Regions from separate parts of the Arthrobacter sp. Hb9-2 genome, predicted to be linked through region 2. Evidence: riboswitches for the same ligand, from Rfam matches in the RefSeq annotation. Region 2 holds a riboswitch; each other region holds the start of a gene.

Region 1 (5,541 bases), on a different contig from region 2:
GCGCGTCCCCCGGGGGGCACCACACCGCTGGGGATCAGCGCTCGATGGAGGCCATGTTGGCCTCGTCGTGGCGTTCTCCCACGGCAGGTTGGAGCGCGTTCAGCGATCTTGTCGGTGAACTCTCAACCCGCAGCGACCTCTTTCGGAAACTCTGGGGAGCCCACGACGTCCGGGAACACCGCACCGGCATCAAAAGCGTCCACCATCCCATCGTCGGCGACCTCGACCTCCACCTCCGCGGAAATTGATGCTGCGATCCGTACCGCTCCGTGCTGGTCTGTACAAGGAATACCGGCGCGCGGGAGACTGTCGCCATGCGCAACCTGACCTTTGGCATGAACGTGAGCGTGGACGGCTACATCGCCGCGCCCGGCGACGACCTCGGCTGGAGCGTCCCGAGCGACGAATTGTTCCAGTGGTGGTCCGACCGGGTGGGGGCGACGGGCCTGGCGCTGTACGGGCGCAAACTGTGGGAGACGATGAGCTCCCACTGGCCGACGGCCGACCAGCAGCCCGGCGCCACGCCGGCGCACATCGAGTTTGCCCGCCGCTGGCGGGCCATGCCGAAAATGGTGTTCTCCTCGACGCCCAGCACGGTCGACTGGAACACCCGCCTGGCCACCGGCGACGCGGTCACCGAGATCACCCGGCTCAAAGCGGATGACGGCGGCTTCATGGACATCGGCGGTGCCACACTCGCCGCGGCGGCCATGCGGGCCGGGCTGATCGACGAATACATGATGGTCACCCATCCGGTCCTGGTGGGCGGCGGCACGCCGTTCTTCACAGCCTTGGACAACTGGGTGAACCTCAACCTGGTGGAGACCCGGAAGTTTCCCGACGGTGTGGTCCTGACCAGGTATGAGACCAGGCGCTGAGTCGAGTTGCGGGAGCAGCAGGCGGCGTCTTGGTTGCTTCGCCTGCGCGGCGGAACTCAGTCCGCGGCCGAAGGTCGGGAAGGCATGGGGCAACATAACCACGCGATCCGGCGGAAATGGCAGTGCTCCAATGTGCAGAGGGCATGCTGAAGGCCGGTGAGTTAATGCCCCCAAGGCATTGACTCACCGGCCTTCAGTAGTTTCTATTTGCCTGCGCGGACGAAGGTGACGGCGCCCTTGGAGGTCATCCAGGTCAGGGGGTGGACGGCGGTTTCGTTCTTGCCGTTCAGGCCGGAGCTGAGGACCTGGCCGTTGCCGACGTAGATGCCCACGTGGCCGGACTGGACAACCATGTCACCGGGCTGGGGATCAGTGACGACGGTGCCGTAGTTCATGAACTGCATCGGACCAAGGTCACCGACAGGGATCCCTGCAGCATTCAGGGCATTTTCGACCAGTCGTGTGCAGTCCTGAATCATGCCGATCTGGGCGTAAGCGGAGGACACCATGGTGGCATTTACGCCTCCCGCTGCCGGGGCAGGAGCCGGAGCGGGAGCGGCGGGCGTGACGGTTACCTGGGCCTTGGCCGGCGCAACGGCCTGCGTCTTGACGGCGGCAGAAGCGGCAGGAGCGGCAGCTTTGGGGGCCTCGACGACGACTGGTTTGGGTGCTTCGACGACGGGGGCAGGCGTGGTCTTGACGGCGGGACGCTCGAAGGAGATCTGCACTGTGGCGTCTGCGCTGAGCGGGGTTTGTACCTGGCTGGCGACTTCCAGGTTCGATGCCGGCTCGGCTTCGCGCTGGGTTGGGGCGTCTGCTGCCTGGGCGGCGATGCCGCTGGTCAGGACGAGGCCGGAAGCGGCTGCAATGACGGCGGCCTGACGGCCTACACCGCCGGCGTGGCCGGCGAAGGATTTGGACAGGACCGCCAGGGGGCTGGTCTGGACGGGGACCGCGCGGCGGCGGCCGTGAGCTTTGCCATTGGGCATGAAAGGGCCTCTCCCACTGCCTGCGAGGTTAGCTGTCGGATTCGGATGGGAGACACCCGGCCGTGGTGATGCACGAAAGGCACCAGGCACGGCTTCACCCCAAGGCCTGCCGGAAGCAGGCCGTTATTGGGTTCCCCGTCTCTGCCGGACGATTTTGCGAACGGATCCCGGGCAGCGGCAGAGTTAGGCAAGTCTGCTCAGGAGTGCCGCATTCGGAGAAACGGGCACGGCTTCAGACCCTATGTCACAACAGCCCCATTTGTCACATTTGCATAACGCACTTCGCGCTGGGACTTACGTCAATCGTTCCCGTTCAACGGGGCGTAGCAACGATGTGAAGCATCGCCCCGCCCATTTGAAGGCTGCCGTAGTGGGCAACCACCTGCAGAGTGCCCAGTAGCCCATCCCCAGCACGAGGGACCCGGCAACCGCAAGGACCGGGTTGATGGGAAGCAGCAGCGGGTAGACCAGCCAGTGGGTGAGGTAGATATACAGGGACGCCGCGGCCAGCCAGCCGATGACCCGGCGCAGGACGGCCGGCACCGGCAGGGCTGGCACCCACACCAGCAGCAGAATGCCTGCAGCGACGGTGACATCGCGGACGGTGCTGCCGAAGAACCCCGGCAGCGTCATCAGGGTGATGACCGAGACAGTAATCCTGTGGAAGTGTGTGCGGGCCCGGGCGAGCGCCCAGCCGAGCGCGAAGAGCCAGAACACGGGCGGCGGCTTGGGAAGGCCAGGATCCACGATGTCGTACCGGCTCAGCAGCGCGATGGCCACCAGCCCCAGGGCGAAAGCGAACGGCGCACGGCGCTCCACCCGGTCAATCCAGGGCACGGCCATAAGCGCTGCCACGGCCAACAGGATGTACACCAGCAGTTCCACAAACCAGAAATGCCACTGCGTGGTTACTTGCTCGGGCCCAACTATGGCGTTCAACAGGAAGATGTTGGCAACGCTGTAGCGGTCCGTGAGCACGTAGGCCACGGCGATAAAAGCGGTGGAGGGCAGAACTATCCGGGCCACACCGCGGAGCTGGCGGCGCAGCCGCGGGAGCCGCTGGTCCGCCAACTGGAAGCGTGCGAAGTTGTAGCCGGCCACCACGAAGAGCAGGTGGGCGGTCTGGAACATGATCAGCTCCACGTGCGTGGCCACAATGCACACGATGGCGACGGCCCGGAGCACAATCGAGGTTTCCAGGAAGGAAAAGGGGCTCCGCCGCCTGGGCTTCCGGCGGCGCTCCAATTCCCGCACCGGCAAAAGGTGCCAGTCGGAAGGAAGCTGTCCCAGGACACGCTCCAGCTGAACCGAGACCGCCACGTAGGACAGCGAGTCGCCGTCAAGGGAGACGAACGTGTCGTCGTCTCCCACAACGGGGCATTCCAGGGCCTCGGCGAAAATGCTTCGGATGTCGTCGGGGTTGCCGGCGGGGGTTGGGCCCTCCGGTGCCGGCTTGGCGGTTGCGGCGCGGGCGGTACCGACGGCACCCGCAGCAGAGGGCGCTGGAGCGGCAAGTCCCAGGACGGCCGGGTAGTCCACCTTGCCGGTGGTCAGGCGCGGGAGGGCTTCCACGGCATGGATCACGACGGCGGTGCGCGGCAGCCCCAGCGTGCCGGCCAGGGTCTTGGCGAGCAAACCGCCGTCGTGCCCGCCTTCGACGGCGACCACAAGGCGGTCGTCGGTGCCGGCGGCGGCTGCGGTGATTCCCATGTCGGCGAAGATCCGCTCCACCTGGCCGAGGTCCACGCGCAGGCCGACAATTTTCACGAACCGGCTGCGCCGTCCCACCACCTCGTACAGGCCGTTCGGGTGCTGGCGGGCGAGGTCACCGGTGCGCAGTTCGCGGACTTCCCGGCCGAGTGCCAGGTCCCCGGGGTGGTCGGCGTAACCGAGCATGACGTTGGGGCCGCTGTAGACCAGTTCCCCGTCTGCCAGGTCCTCCACCGGTTCAATGCGGAAGGATCCGCCCGGTACGGGGACGCCGATGGTTTCAGCATGGTCGGCGGCCAGGTCAGGTGGCAGATAGGCCATCCGGGCGGTGGCTTCCGTTGCTCCATACATCACGAAGAGGTCCCAGCCGCGGCGCTGCCCGGTTTCCGCCCAGGCGCGCACCTTCTCCGGTGCCAGCCGTCCGCCGGCCTGGGTGACGTAGCGCAGGTTGGGCAGGTCCGCATCGGCGAAGCCCACCCGCTCCAGGAGGTCGAAGGTGTAGGGAACCGCCGCGAAGGAGGTGGCCTGCCGTTCCCGGAAGAGATCCCAAAAGCAGGGATCCACCACTGAGAGGTCCGTGAGGACCAGCCCTGCCCCGCGGACCAGGTGACTGTTAACAACGGACAGGCCGTAGCAGTAATGCAGGGGCAGCGTGGTGGCGGCCTTGTCGTCCGGCCCAATGCCCAGGTACTCGGCGATGGCTTCGGCGTTGGCTGTGAGGTTGGTATGCGAAAGCCGCACCAGTTTCGGCGAACCCGTGGAACCCGAGGTGCTGAGCAGCAGGGCCAGTTCAGGATGCAGCTCATGCCGGGAGCCGGCGCGCCGCTCCTCGAGCACGGGCACCCCGTGCCCGTCGCCGGAGCGCAGCAGTACGTCAGGGTCGTAAGCGTCCATGAGGGACGCGAGGGCCTCGGGCTTGTCGGCCGGGGCCAGCAACAGGACATGGCCAGCCGACAGCGCGGCGAGGTACGCCACCAGCGAGTCCAGGTCGTTCTGCGCTGCCAGCACCACCAGGCGCCGTGCTGTTCCCAGGCGGGTGGCGGCGTCGTCCACGCGGGCGGCAAGCTCCCCGTAGGACAGGACGCCATCCGCGGTGAGCACCGCCGGGCGGTCGCCGTGGCGGGCGAGGTCGGTGAAGGCGGCCCGGGCGAGGTCTGGCTGCGCGGTCAACGCGACACCGGGGCGGTATGTAGGGACATGGAACTGGCCTAACTTAGCTGGACTGGCTCGGGCGAGCGCTGCTTCAATGTGCTGCCCGGGGGTGGGGATGTGATGGCATGGTCGCCCAGCAGCAGCGTGGGCGTGGTGCCTGCCGCTACGGACACCGCTACCGCTGTTCCAACCGGATGGCGAACGGTGTGGGGCTGCCAGGAGCGCACGGTGCGTCCCGAGGCCAGCCGCACGTAATGGAGGACGAAGGCGCCGTGGTACTCCACCGCGGACACCCGCGCCGGAGAGTCGGGGTCCGGGTGCAGCGCCACCTCGTGCGGCCGCAGCACCACATCTACGTCCGCTTCGCTGTTGGCCCAGCCTGGGACAGTTGAAACGACGCCGATCTCGCAGGTCAGCAGGGCGCGGTGCACATGGGCCGGGAGGAAGTCCGCGTCGCCCATGAAGGAGGCCACGAATCGTGTGGCCGGCTGCTCGAAGACCTTCTCCGGCGTGTCCGCCTGTTCGATGACGCCGCCGCGCATTACCACCACCCGCGTGCCGACGGAGAGCGCCTCGGTCTGGTCGTGGGTGACGAGGACGCCGGTGGTGCCGGCCTCGCGAAGCGTCGCCACAGTGTCCCGGCGCACCTGCGCGCGCAGCGACTCGTCCAGGCTGGAGAACGGTTCGTCCAGGAGGACGACGGCAGGGCGGGGCGCCAGGGCGCGGGCCAGGGCCACGCGCTGCTGTTCGCCGCCGGAAAGTTCGTGCGGGTACCGGCCCGCAAAATGGCCAAGCCGTACCAGGTCCAGGAC
Region 2 (5,541 bases):
CACGTGGCTGATCAACCGGAGAACGAACCAGGGTCAACCTGAGAACAAAGCAAGAGGAAAGGCTTAACACATGACAGCTGCTGCAGAATCGACTGTCACCTTTGACGGACGCTTCGCCAGGGAACTGGCCGAGCTGGCTGTTCCCTGGCAGGCAGAGGAGGCCCCCGAGCCGAAGCTGCTCATCCTCAACGACGGGCTGGCAAGGGAGCTGGGGCTTGATCCGGAATACCTCCGGTCCGCCGAGGGCGTACGTCTCCTCCTGGGCAATCACGTCCCGGAGGGATCGACGCCGGTTGCGCAGGCGTATGCCGGCCACCAGTTCGGCGGCTACTCGCCACTCCTGGGCGACGGGCGTGCCCTTCTTCTCGGCGAGGTGACCGACGCGGAGGGCAGGCTCCGGGACGTCCACCTGAAAGGTTCGGGCCGCACACCATTTGCCCGCGCCGGGGACGGCCGTGCCGTCGTCGGACCAATGCTGCGGGAGTACCTCGTCAGTGAGGCGATGCACGCACTCGGCATCCCCTCAACACGTTCCCTTGCTGTGGTGGGCACCGGCCGCCCCGTACGCCGCGACACGATGCTTCCCGGGGCCGTGCTGACAAGGGTAGCCAGCAGCCACCTGCGCGTGGGCAGCTTCCAGTACGCAAGGGCCACCGAAAACCTGGACCTCCTGCGCCGCCTGGCCGACCATGCCATCAGCCGGCACTACCCTGATGCCGCCAAAGCAGAAAACCCCTACCTCGAGCTCTTCGAACGGGTGGTGGCCGCCCAGGCATCGCTGGTGGCGCAGTGGATGCTGGTGGGATTCGTCCACGGCGTGATGAACACGGACAACATGACCATCTCCGGAGAAACCATCGACTACGGGCCCTGCGCTTTCATGGACGCCTTTAATCCTGCCGCGGTCTACAGCTCCATTGACGTCGGCGGGCGTTATGCGTACGCCAACCAGCCGGTCATTGCCGAATGGAACCTGGCCCGACTCGCCGAGGCCATGCTGCCGCTCTTCAACGAGGACCAGGAAGAGGCCGTGGCCCCTGCCGTCGAGGCACTCGGCAAGTTCCGCCGCCAATACAGTGACGCATGGTTCTCCGGCATGAAAACCAAACTCGGTGTGGCGGAAGCCCCAGCGGGAACGCCTGAGGCTGAAGAAGCCTCTGAGGTGGTGGACGGGCTGGTGGCACTCTTGAGGGACGGACCAATCGACTACACGTCCTTTTTCCGGAACCTGGCCCACGCGGCAAGGGGAAATGACCGCCCGGCCAGGGGAATGGTCCTTGACCTGGCTGCCTTCGACGCGTGGGCGGCGCGGTGGCGTGCCCTGCAACCCGACGCCGGCATGATGGACCGGGTCAACCCCGCCTACATACCGCGTAATCACCTGGTGGAGGAAGCGCTCGCCGCAGCAACGGAGGGTGACCTTGGTCCTTTCAACCAACTCCTCGACGTGGTCCGTGACCCCTTCCACGAGCGGCCGGGGCTCGAACGCTACACCGAGGGAGCGCCGGAGGACTTCGGCAGCTACCAGACCTTCTGCGGCACCTGAGCACGCACGGCACTGAAGCAGCCACAGTCTAAGCAGCCAAGGCACCTGCGGGGCCGGCTGCCTGGAGGGCCGGACAACAAAACAGGGCCTGGCAACAACAGGCCCGGACAACAAAACAGGGGCGGCAGCCGGGAACAATCCCGTCTGCCGCCCCTGTTCGGGTGGTGTGACTACGCTACGCGGACGAAGGAAGCGCCGCTGAGCCAGCTGATGGAGTGGACCTCGGTCTTGAAACCGTCCACGCCGCCGCTGACAACCTGGCCGTTGCCGGCGAAGACGCCCACGTGGCCGGCGGTGATCACCAGGTCACCGGGAGCGGGGGTGCCCACAGTGGAGCCGTACTGGTAGAACTGGCCCGGGGCGAGGTCGCCAACGCCCTTGCCCACGGAGCGGAGAGCCTTCTCCACCATGGCGGTGCAGTCCTGCTGGACGCCCAGCTGGCCGTACGCGGCCGCCAGGATGGCTGCGCCGGTGCCGGTGCCGGCGGCTGCCGGTGCCGGAGCGGGTGCTGCCGGAGCCGGAGCAGGCGTCGTGGAAGCGTAGGACAGGTTCATTCCGGTGTTAGCGGGAGCGGCAGCAACAGCAGCCTTGACGGGAGCCGGAGCAGCAGCCTTGGCGGGAGCTGGAGCAGCTGCAACGGCACCGGCACCGGGGATCTGGATCTGGTCGCCGGGGAAGATGATCGTGTCGATCGACAGGCCGTTGGCGGACAGAACGTCATTCAGGGCTACACCGTTGGCGGCCGAGATGGCGCCCAGGGTGTCGCCGGAGACGACGGTGTGCACGTTGGCTGCAGCTGTGGCTGCGGGGGCAGCCACTGCAGCAGCAGGTGCTGCATAAGCCTGGGTGTTGGTGGTCTCAGTGGTGTCCGGACCGGTAACGCCTGCGTGGGCCGGGGCGCCTACACCGAAGGCAATGCCGGAAGCTGCGGCTACGGCGAGCGCCGGGCGGCCAAGCGACTTGGCTGAGACAGCCAAGCCCTCGAGCGCGATGGAGCGGGCCGGAGTCGCGCGGTGACGGGCGGTGGTGGAATTTTTTGACACGGTTGATCGCCTCTCCCATGCCTGCGGGGTGAGCTGTCGGGTTCGGGTTGGAGATACCCGGCCGGCAGCGACTCCGCACGGAACGGAGGCGCTATCGACTTAACCCCAAGGCCTCGTAGGAGGCCGCGGAAACTTGGTTCCCCCGTCCCTGCCAGCTGGAAACGATTGAATCCCGGGTCAGTGGCAGGGCTCGGCATACTGACGGGAATGTCCCGTCTGAGAGGGACACCTGAAGACCATAACCTGATTCCGCACCGATTGTCACATTTGGGTAACATACGAGGTGTTCCTATCGTATTTAGCAATCGAATAGACTCATTTGCCGCATCCGGCTGACCACCCGAAATAGGCGCGCCGCACATCTGGCCGTGTTCTTTGTCACAAACTGATAAAGGATCTCGAAAAGTGGCCGCGAACCTTGCCCGGAGGTACCGGACGGAGGAGGATGTTCGGCACCGGCGAGGAGGCACAGTGACCCAGCTAGGCAAGTATGAGAAATACCTGATCGAGGAATTTTTTGACGACTACCGTGCCGGCGCGCTGAGTCAGCGGACCTTCACCCGGCGGGTTGCCTTCATCACCGGCAGCATGGCAGCAGCAGCGGCGGCGATGCTGCTGGTGGGCTGTACGCCCAGTGAGGTACCGCGGAGCACCGACCCCATGCCCACCCCGGAGCCTTCAACATCTTCGGCCGCCGGCACTGCCGGTTCCGGTGCTGTGCCCGGGGCAAAGAGCCCGCTTTCCGTTCCGGAGGGTGCGCCAGGGATGACGACGGCGACCGTACAGTTTTCGTCCGGCGGAACCTCAATCAGCGCCTACCAGGCCAGGCCGGAGCGGGAAGGGCGCAGCCCTGCCGTGCTGATCTGCCATGAAAACCGCGGCCTGACACCCCATATCGAAGATGTGGCCCGCCGCTTCGCGAAAGCGGGCTACGCGGCCCTTGCCCTTGACCTGCTCAGCCGGGAGGGCGGGACTGCAAACATGGACCGCGACGCAGTTCCCGGTGCCCTCACCCAAGCCGGCGCCCCGCGCCACGTTGCCGACTTCGCAGCAGCACTGGAGTATCTCAAAGCCCAGGACTTCGTGGACGGCGGCCGTATCGCCATGACCGGCTACTGCTTCGGCGGCGGCATTACATGGCAGGCGGCCACCGAGCTGGACGGGTTAAAAGCCACCTCGGCGTTTTATGGGCCGGCCCCTGACCTGGCCAAAGTGCCGGACATCAGGGCCGCCGTTTTCGGCGTTTATGCCGAACTTGACCAGCGCATCACGGGCGCGATGCCTGCTCTCAAGGATGCGCTCGCAGCCACTGATGTTGTCCATCAGCTCACTGTCTACCCCGGCGTTGACCATGCCTTCCATAACGACACCGGCGACCGCTACAACGAAGCCCAGGCTACGGCGGCGTGGAACGATACCCTCGCGTGGTTCGGCGAGCACCTCTAGGGCGCGGCATGCGCGCCTGGCGTGCGGAAGGCGGATGTTTCTCCGCTCCATAACGAAAAATGCTGGCCGTCAAAGACGGCTCGCCGTGCGCCGCCTGGAACCACCGGTGGCGAGGAACTGGTCCTGACCCCGCGTAGGCTTTTCCCATGCCCGACTACGAACGGTTCCGTCTCCTGCTCGAGGAGGAACGGGAGCGGAAGGCGGCCCTCCTGCCGGCCCTCCGCGCGGACATCGCCTCCGCAAATTCAGCACGCCAGGACTCCAACGTGGACGACGAGCATGATCCGGAGGGCTCCACCATCGCCTTCGAACTGTCCCAGGCGTCCGCCCTGCTGAAGCAGAGCAGCATTGGGCTCGGCGAGGTGGAGGCGGCCCTGGCCAGGATCGCCGCCGGCACCTATGGGACCTGCGCGGTCTGCGGGGACGCCATCGCCGAAGGCAGGCTGGAGGCACGGCCGTGGACCCCGTTCTGCATCCGGCACGCATCGGCAGGCCGCAGTCAATGAGCAGCGGCGTGGACGTGACTGTTGTTGCCGCCTTCATTGACCGCACGCTGCAGAACGAGGGTGCCTGGTACCGTGCGGACGACGTCGAGGGCCGGCTCGGCGGGCAGCTGGCCTCCTACGGCTCCTCTGTGGGTGCTGTCCGGGGGACCATCCGCGACGCCCTGCGAAAGTACAAGGACTTCGATCACGACGCCGTGGTACAGCTGGCATCCGCCCTGTGGGGTCAGCCCAAGCCCGGCTCCAGGGCAGTCTTCGAGCGCCGGCTCGCCGCCGTTGTGCTGCTCCAATCCAGGGAGTCACTCCTGCGCCATTCGGACCTGACGCGGATTGAGGGCTTCCTGCGCTCTGCCGGCACGAGCGAACTGACCGAACCCCTGCTGGCCGACGTCGTGGCGCCCTTCCTGGCGCGGCTCGGCGGGCGCGACCGGCAACGCACACATGTTGTCCTCGCCCGATGGCGGACGGACTCTGACAGCCGGCTGCGCAGCGCCGCCGCCTACCTCGCACAGCAACCTGCCCACGAAGCCCCATCACAAGGAGACACCCATGAACGATCCCTATAACCTGGACCGATTTGTTGCCGCGCAGGATGGCGGCGGGACCTATGACCAGGCCCTGGCCGAACTGCAGCTGGGCAGGAAATCCGGCCACTGGATGTGGTTTATCTTTCCGCAGATCGCCGGCCTGGGCCAGAGTGAAATGTCGCAGCGGTACGCCATCAGCTCCCTTGCCGAAGCCCGGGAGTACCTGGACCATCCCGTGCTGGGCCCCCGGCTTCTCGACTGCGCCCTTGCGGTCACCAACCACAAAGGCCGCCCGGCGGAGGACATCCTGGGCGGCATCGACGCGCGGAAGCTGCAGTCGTCCATGACGCTGTTCCTCCGCGCAGCTCCCGGGGAAACCGTCTTCAAAACAGTCCTGGCCCAGTTCTTCGATGGGCAGCCCGATGGCGCTACCGACGAGCTGCTGGCGGGCAAGGGCGAACATTAAGGGCCAACAG
Region 3 (5,541 bases), on a different contig from region 2:
GCGCGGCGAAGACCCGGTGCACGAGCCGGAAGCCGGCACGCCCGACGCCGGTGCAAAGCAGGCTGGTGTACGCGCAGACGAGGGCGATGTACCGGAAACTGTCGCCCTTGAGCCCGCTACCACTGAGCCCGCCATCGCCCTGCCTGCCGGCGGGGATGCTGACGGGGATGCTGGAGCCCTGGACAATGAAGCCGTGGACAATGAAGCCCTGAACGCTATAGCCCGGAATGACCAAGTTCGGGTTGATGAAGCCGCGCACGTGCGGGAACAACCCTCAGGCCACGACGCCGGGACGGATTAAGCGCGGAATACCGCGCCCGGGCACGGAAAACTGAGTTAAGACGCGCAAACGGCGCCGATCGGGCAGAACCCGGGCGGCGCCGTCGTGCGTTGGGGCTGGAGCGTTACGTCAGCCGGATGACCTTCGCAGTTTCGGTCACTTGCGCAGTTCGCCCACCACGAAATCAATGCTGGCCAGCAGGGCGGAAACATCCGCCGGTTCGATGGCCACGAACGTTGCAATACGCAGCTGGTTGCGGCCGAGCTTGCGGTACGGCTCGGTATCCACGATCCCGTTGGCGCGCAGCACTTTGGCGACCGCTGCGGCATCCACGGACTCATCGAAGTCGATGGTTGCAATAACGTTTGAGCGCTCCTCCGGGTTCGTGACGAAGGGGGTCGCGAACTCCGAGGCCTCTGCCCAGCTGTAAATGCGGCCGGCAGAGTCTGCCGTGCGCGAAGAAGCGAAGTCAAGGCCGCCATTGGAGTTCAGCCACTGCACCTGGGCGTCCAGCGTTACCAGCGTGGACAGTGAGGGAGTGTTGTAGGTCTGGTTCAGGCGTGAGTTGTCGATGGCCGTCTGCAGGTCAAGGAAATCAGGTATCCAGCGGCCGCCTGCCTTGATCCGCCCTGCACGTTCGAGTGCGGCGGGGGAGAACAGTCCGAGCCAGAGGCCGCCGTCGGACGCAAAGTTCTTCTGCGGCGCAAAGTAGTAAACGTCACTTTCCGCTACGTCCACGTCCAGCCCGCCCGCGGCAGAGGTGGCGTCCACCAGTACCAGGGCTCCTTCGTCTGCGCCGGCAACACGCTGGACCGGGGCAGCAACGCCCGTGCTGGTCTCGTTTTGCGGCCACGCGTAGACGTCCACCCCGGCTTCGGCCTTGGCTGAAGGGTGCGTGCCCGGCTCAGACTTGATGATTGACGAGGAGTCCAGGAAGGGCGCTTTGTTGGTGGCTGCGGCAAATTTGGAGCCGAACTCGCCGAAGGACAGGTGCTGGGCCTTGTTTTCAACGAGGCCGAAGCTGGCCACATCCCAGAAAGCCGTGGAGCCACCAACGCCCAGGACCACTTCGTAGCCCTCCGGGGCACGGAAGAACTGGCTGAGACCCTCGCGGACGGAGCCAACAAGGTTCTTGACCGGGGCCTGCCGGTGGGAGGTGCCAAGGATGTTCTTCGAGGCGGCGGACAGCGCATCAATCTGCTCCTGCCTGACCTTGGAAGGCCCGGCGCCGAACCGTCCGTCCTTGGGCAGGAGGTCGGCGGGAATAGTGATGCTGGTTTCGCTCACGGGTGCTCCAATTTCGGGCTGGACATGGCTTTGGTCCGGACGGGTGTTGGTGGCCGGCAGCCGGTGACGGCTGCAACCAGGGCCTCCCTTATTCTGCCTGAACGGCACAATAGGCGGGAACCGGAACCGTCATAGTCCAGCCAATGAGACGCCCCGCCCGCGCCCCGGTGAACTATTCGGACAAAGTCAAAATAGGCTAAGCTTTTCCACGGACTACGTCGCGGTGAAGGCGATACGGTGGGACAACGCTAGGTACTGTGCTCGAGGAGCTGAGCTGGATGACGGATCTGATCGATACTACGGAGATGTACCTTCGGACCATTCTGGAGCTCGAGGAAGAGAACATCGTTGCCCTTCGCGCCAGGATCGCCGAGCGGCTGCGCCACTCCGGGCCTACCGTCTCCCAAACCATCGGGCGCATGGAACGGGACGGCCTGGTGGTTGTCTCCGGCGACCGCCACCTGGAGCTCACCGAGACGGGCCGGAAGCGTGCCACCGAAGTAATGCGCAAGCACCGCCTGGCTGAACGTCTTCTCGCCGATGTGATCGGTTTGGACTGGGCCTACGTCCACGACGAAGCCTGCCGCTGGGAGCATGTTATGAGCGAGCGGGTGGAACGGCGCATCTATGAGCTGCTGAACCATCCCACTGAGTCCCCTTATGGGAACCCGATCCCCGGCCTTGCTGCCCTGGGCGGCGTGCCGACCCTGGGTTTTGCGGATGGCGCCATTAGCCTTTTGGAGGCGATGAAGTCGTACGGTCCTGCCTCGGTGGTGACCATCAGCCGGCTCGCCGAGCCCATCCAGGTAGAGCCTGAACTGCTCTCCCAGCTTGATGAAGGCGGTATCCGGCCGGGTGCGGCTGTGTCGCTGGAACGGGTGGGTGACTACATCTCGGTCCGGGTTCCGGGTATCGAAGGTGCCTTGGAGCTGCCTCCGGAAGTTGCCGCCCATGTGTTCGTGGCGATCCGCTGAAAGGCAAAGAGCGGACGCCATACTCCGTGTGAACTGCGTTACGCAAAGATAACGGAATTGTTACTTTCGGGCTTAAGCATCTATAGTTGAACCAAGCGTTGATATTAAAGCGTTACCTGATCTGGAGCCGAGCTCTGCCAGCGGATCAGGAGCACGAGTCGTAACTGGCAGAGGCGGGGGAACCACAAGCGGCAGCGGGGGACTGCCTTGGGGTGAAGTCCGTCAGCAGCAAGCCTCTTCCAGTGAAGGATTCCTCCGGGGATATCTCTGTGCCGAAGCTTGCTTACGGCGGACCGGGTCTTTGAACTCTCTGACCCGAATCCGACAGCTAACTTCGCAGGCTTTCCAGAGAGGAACCCTTCTTGACCATGCAGAATTCCAGGGGACGCCGCCGCGCGGCGGTCCCTGCTTCGACACCGCGTGTTGTCGAAGTCATCACCTCGGAACGCCCCCGCGATCCGCACCGTGATGCGCGCCGCCGTCGGGGTCCCTTCCGCCAAATTACTGAATTCGCCGCTGCCAGCGGCATCGGCCAAAAGGCCGGCATCGCCCTGGCCGCCACCGGGCTGGTGCTCACCGTGACCGTGCCGGCCACCAGTCCCGTGATGGCCACGGATGCCTCGGGATCCACTCCTGTCGCCGCGTCCGCTGTTGTGCCCCAGCCGCAGGTTTCCGCGGAAGCAGGTGCCCAGATAGACTTCAGCCGCTCTGCTGTGGTTACCCAGGCAGACCCGGACGGCAAACTGAAGCAGCTGCTCAGTGCCCAGTCTGCCGGTGCCATCACCCGCGCCGCTTCCGCAGGAAGTCTTGGCGCCCCGCTCGCTGCTTTGACCACTGCGTCGCCGTTCGGCTACCGGGTCAGTCCGATCACCGGAGGCTCCGGCGACTTCCACCGCGGACAGGACTACGTAGCCCAGTGCGGCACCTCTGTTCTCGCCGCAGCCACTGGAACGGTCACCTTCGCCGGCTGGCACCAGTACGGCGGCGGCAACCGCGTCGTAGTGGATCACGGCAACGGCCTGGAAACCACTTACAACCACTTGTCGTCCTTCAGCGTCAAGGAAGGGCAGACGGTGTCCCGCGGGGACGTCGTGGCCCTCAGCGGGACCACGGGGGCTTCCACCGGGTGCCACCTCCACTTTGAGGTCCAGGTCAACGGCGAAGTTGTTGACCCGACCGGTTGGCTTTAGTCAAATGACGGTGAGCTATCACTTGGTGTTGACATGCCGTGACCTGAATGTGACATTCTTCCAAAACTGCTGTACCGTCTAACTCGCGTCAACTTTTCCGAAGTTGACGCTCTTGTGCGGATTGCCTAACTCTGCCACCGCTCAAGGTCCGTTCGCATTTCATCGTCTGGCAGGGGCGGGGGAACCAATTTTGGCCTTCAGCTTTTTGAAGGCCTTGGGGTTAAGTCGCAAAAGCTTCCCAGGAAGCCGCGCGGCCGGGTGACTCCCATCCGAATCCGACAGCTCACCTCGTAGGCATTGGGAGAGGCTACCTTCGTGTCTTCACGCCATAATTCTGCGCGCCACCGTGCGCAACCGGTTCGTACCAACCCCCTGGACTCCGTGTCCAAGGCCGTTAGTGCCAATGCCGGGACAGTAGGTCGCCAGGCTGCAGTCATCGCAGCTGCCTCGGGCCTCATCCTGACCATGGGCCTGCCGGCCAATGCAGCGGACACCACCGCTGGTGTCTCCGCTTCCACGGAATCCGGATCGGCACAAAGTGCCCTCGCTGTCACGGCGGCGCCCACGGCTACCGTCTCCTTCGAGCGCCCCGTGGTCAAGACCACCCCGGCACCCGTTGTTGAGCGGGTAGTTGCGCAGTCCACGGACTCAGACGATGAGCAGGGAGTGACCACCGCTTCCACCGCGTCGGCCGGCTCCGTTGCGGACAAGGCCGTGGAGACAATTGCCTCCGCGTCCACTTCCGGAATTGCAGGCCTCGCCTACACCGGCATCGGCCGTCCGTACGTTTGGGGCGGCACCACCCCCAACGGCTGGGACTGCTCAGGCTTCACCCAGTGGGTCTACGCCCAGGCCGGCATCAGCATCCCCCGCGTCAACGCGTGGAACGCAATGAAGCCCACCTCCACGCCGCAGCCGGGTGACCTGGTTATGCAGAACGGCGGCGCGCACGTCGGCATCTACGTCGGCAACGGCATGATGATCAGTGCCCTGAACCCCTCCCAGGGAACGCTGCTGCACTCGGTAGCTGCTACCGGCTCCTCAGCATTCTTCACTATGAACTAGTTCTTCGACCCCACGGTCCAAGGGCTTTTTCTTTGCCCAAACAGCTCTTCGCTAAATCACCACACATCCCCGTTCGGGACGTGCCGGCGTACCCCCAAGATGCCGGCGCGTCCAAACACCTTTGGCTGCCCACATGCGGCTTTGAAGGAAACGAAAGAGAGAACTGATGACTACTCGTGCAACCGCACGGCACCGCGCCGAGGCCACCAAGACCAACTCGCTCGCCATCATTGCCAAGGCTGTCGGCGACAACGCCGGCGGTGTAGGACGCCAGGCAGCCGTTATCGCAGCCGCTTCCGGCCTGGTCCTGACCAGCGGCCTCGCGGCGAACGCTGCTGACGCCAACGTCCAGCGTGACTCAGCTCCGGCCTCCACGCTGGAAGTCGAATCAACGGTTGAGGCTCCGATCTCCGCTGCGTCCACCATTGCCATCTCCTTCGAGAAGCCTGCTGTGACCACCACGCCGGCTCCCGTTATGGAAGCTCCGGAGCCCGAGGTGGAGGTCCAGGAAGCCGCTCCGGCTCCTGCTCCGGCCGCAAGGACCGCCGCTGTTGCGAAGGTGACCGCTACAGCTCCGGCTGCAGCAGCCCCCGCCGCTCCTGCCTCGGCAAGCGGCAAGGGTGCAGCTATCCTGTCCGCCGCCTACGCCCAGCTCGGCGTTATGCAGGACTGCACCATGCTGGTGACCAACTCGCTGGCTGCCGTGGGCATCAACTTCCACGACTGGCCTGCAGGCTACCTCTCC

Evidence for each region. Region 2 has a riboswitch for cyclic di-AMP ahead of AC5RV1_RS00180 (LysM peptidoglycan-binding domain-containing protein). Riboswitches for the same ligand answer to the same signal wherever they lie in the genome.
Region 1: linked by a shared signal. The riboswitch ahead of AC5RV1_RS11140 (NlpC/P60 family protein) and the one ahead of AC5RV1_RS00180 (LysM peptidoglycan-binding domain-containing protein) in region 2 are both predicted to bind cyclic di-AMP.
Region 3: linked by a shared signal. The riboswitch ahead of AC5RV1_RS12370 (M23 family metallopeptidase) and the one ahead of AC5RV1_RS00180 (LysM peptidoglycan-binding domain-containing protein) in region 2 are both predicted to bind cyclic di-AMP.

Annotation. Positions count from the first base shown of each region.
Region 1 covers NZ_JBNHGJ010000016.1:91,081-96,621, reverse strand. Annotated here, with positions in the region: partial or broken gene AC5RV1_RS11150 (MmyB family transcriptional regulator) at 1-230, shown strand, start outside; gene AC5RV1_RS11145 (dihydrofolate reductase family protein) at 315-878, shown strand; gene AC5RV1_RS11140 (NlpC/P60 family protein) at 1,082-1,867, opposite strand; cyclic di-AMP (ydaO/yuaA leader) riboswitch at 1,871-2,062, opposite strand; gene AC5RV1_RS11135 (AMP-binding protein) at 2,162-4,747, opposite strand; gene AC5RV1_RS11130 (ABC transporter ATP-binding protein) at 4,786-5,541, opposite strand, start outside.
Region 2 covers NZ_JBNHGJ010000001.1:37,089-42,629, forward strand. Annotated here, with positions in the region: gene AC5RV1_RS00170 (APC family permease) at 1-67, shown strand, start outside; gene AC5RV1_RS00175 (protein adenylyltransferase SelO) at 71-1,546, shown strand; gene AC5RV1_RS00180 (LysM peptidoglycan-binding domain-containing protein) at 1,717-2,589, opposite strand; cyclic di-AMP (ydaO/yuaA leader) riboswitch at 2,593-2,756, opposite strand; gene AC5RV1_RS00185 (dienelactone hydrolase family protein) at 3,061-4,035, shown strand; gene AC5RV1_RS00190 (TraR/DksA family transcriptional regulator) at 4,182-4,541, shown strand; gene AC5RV1_RS00195 (DNA alkylation repair protein) at 4,538-5,104, shown strand; gene AC5RV1_RS00200 (DUF1810 domain-containing protein) at 5,088-5,531, shown strand.
Region 3 covers NZ_JBNHGJ010000019.1:82,509-88,049, reverse strand. Annotated here, with positions in the region: gene serC (phosphoserine transaminase) at 437-1,567, opposite strand; gene AC5RV1_RS12375 (iron-dependent transcriptional repressor DtxR) at 1,846-2,541, shown strand; cyclic di-AMP (ydaO/yuaA leader) riboswitch at 2,688-2,899, shown strand; gene AC5RV1_RS12370 (M23 family metallopeptidase) at 2,910-3,731, shown strand; cyclic di-AMP (ydaO/yuaA leader) riboswitch at 3,860-4,042, shown strand; gene AC5RV1_RS12365 (C40 family peptidase) at 4,113-4,796, shown strand; gene AC5RV1_RS12360 (NlpC/P60 family protein) at 4,963-5,541, shown strand, end outside.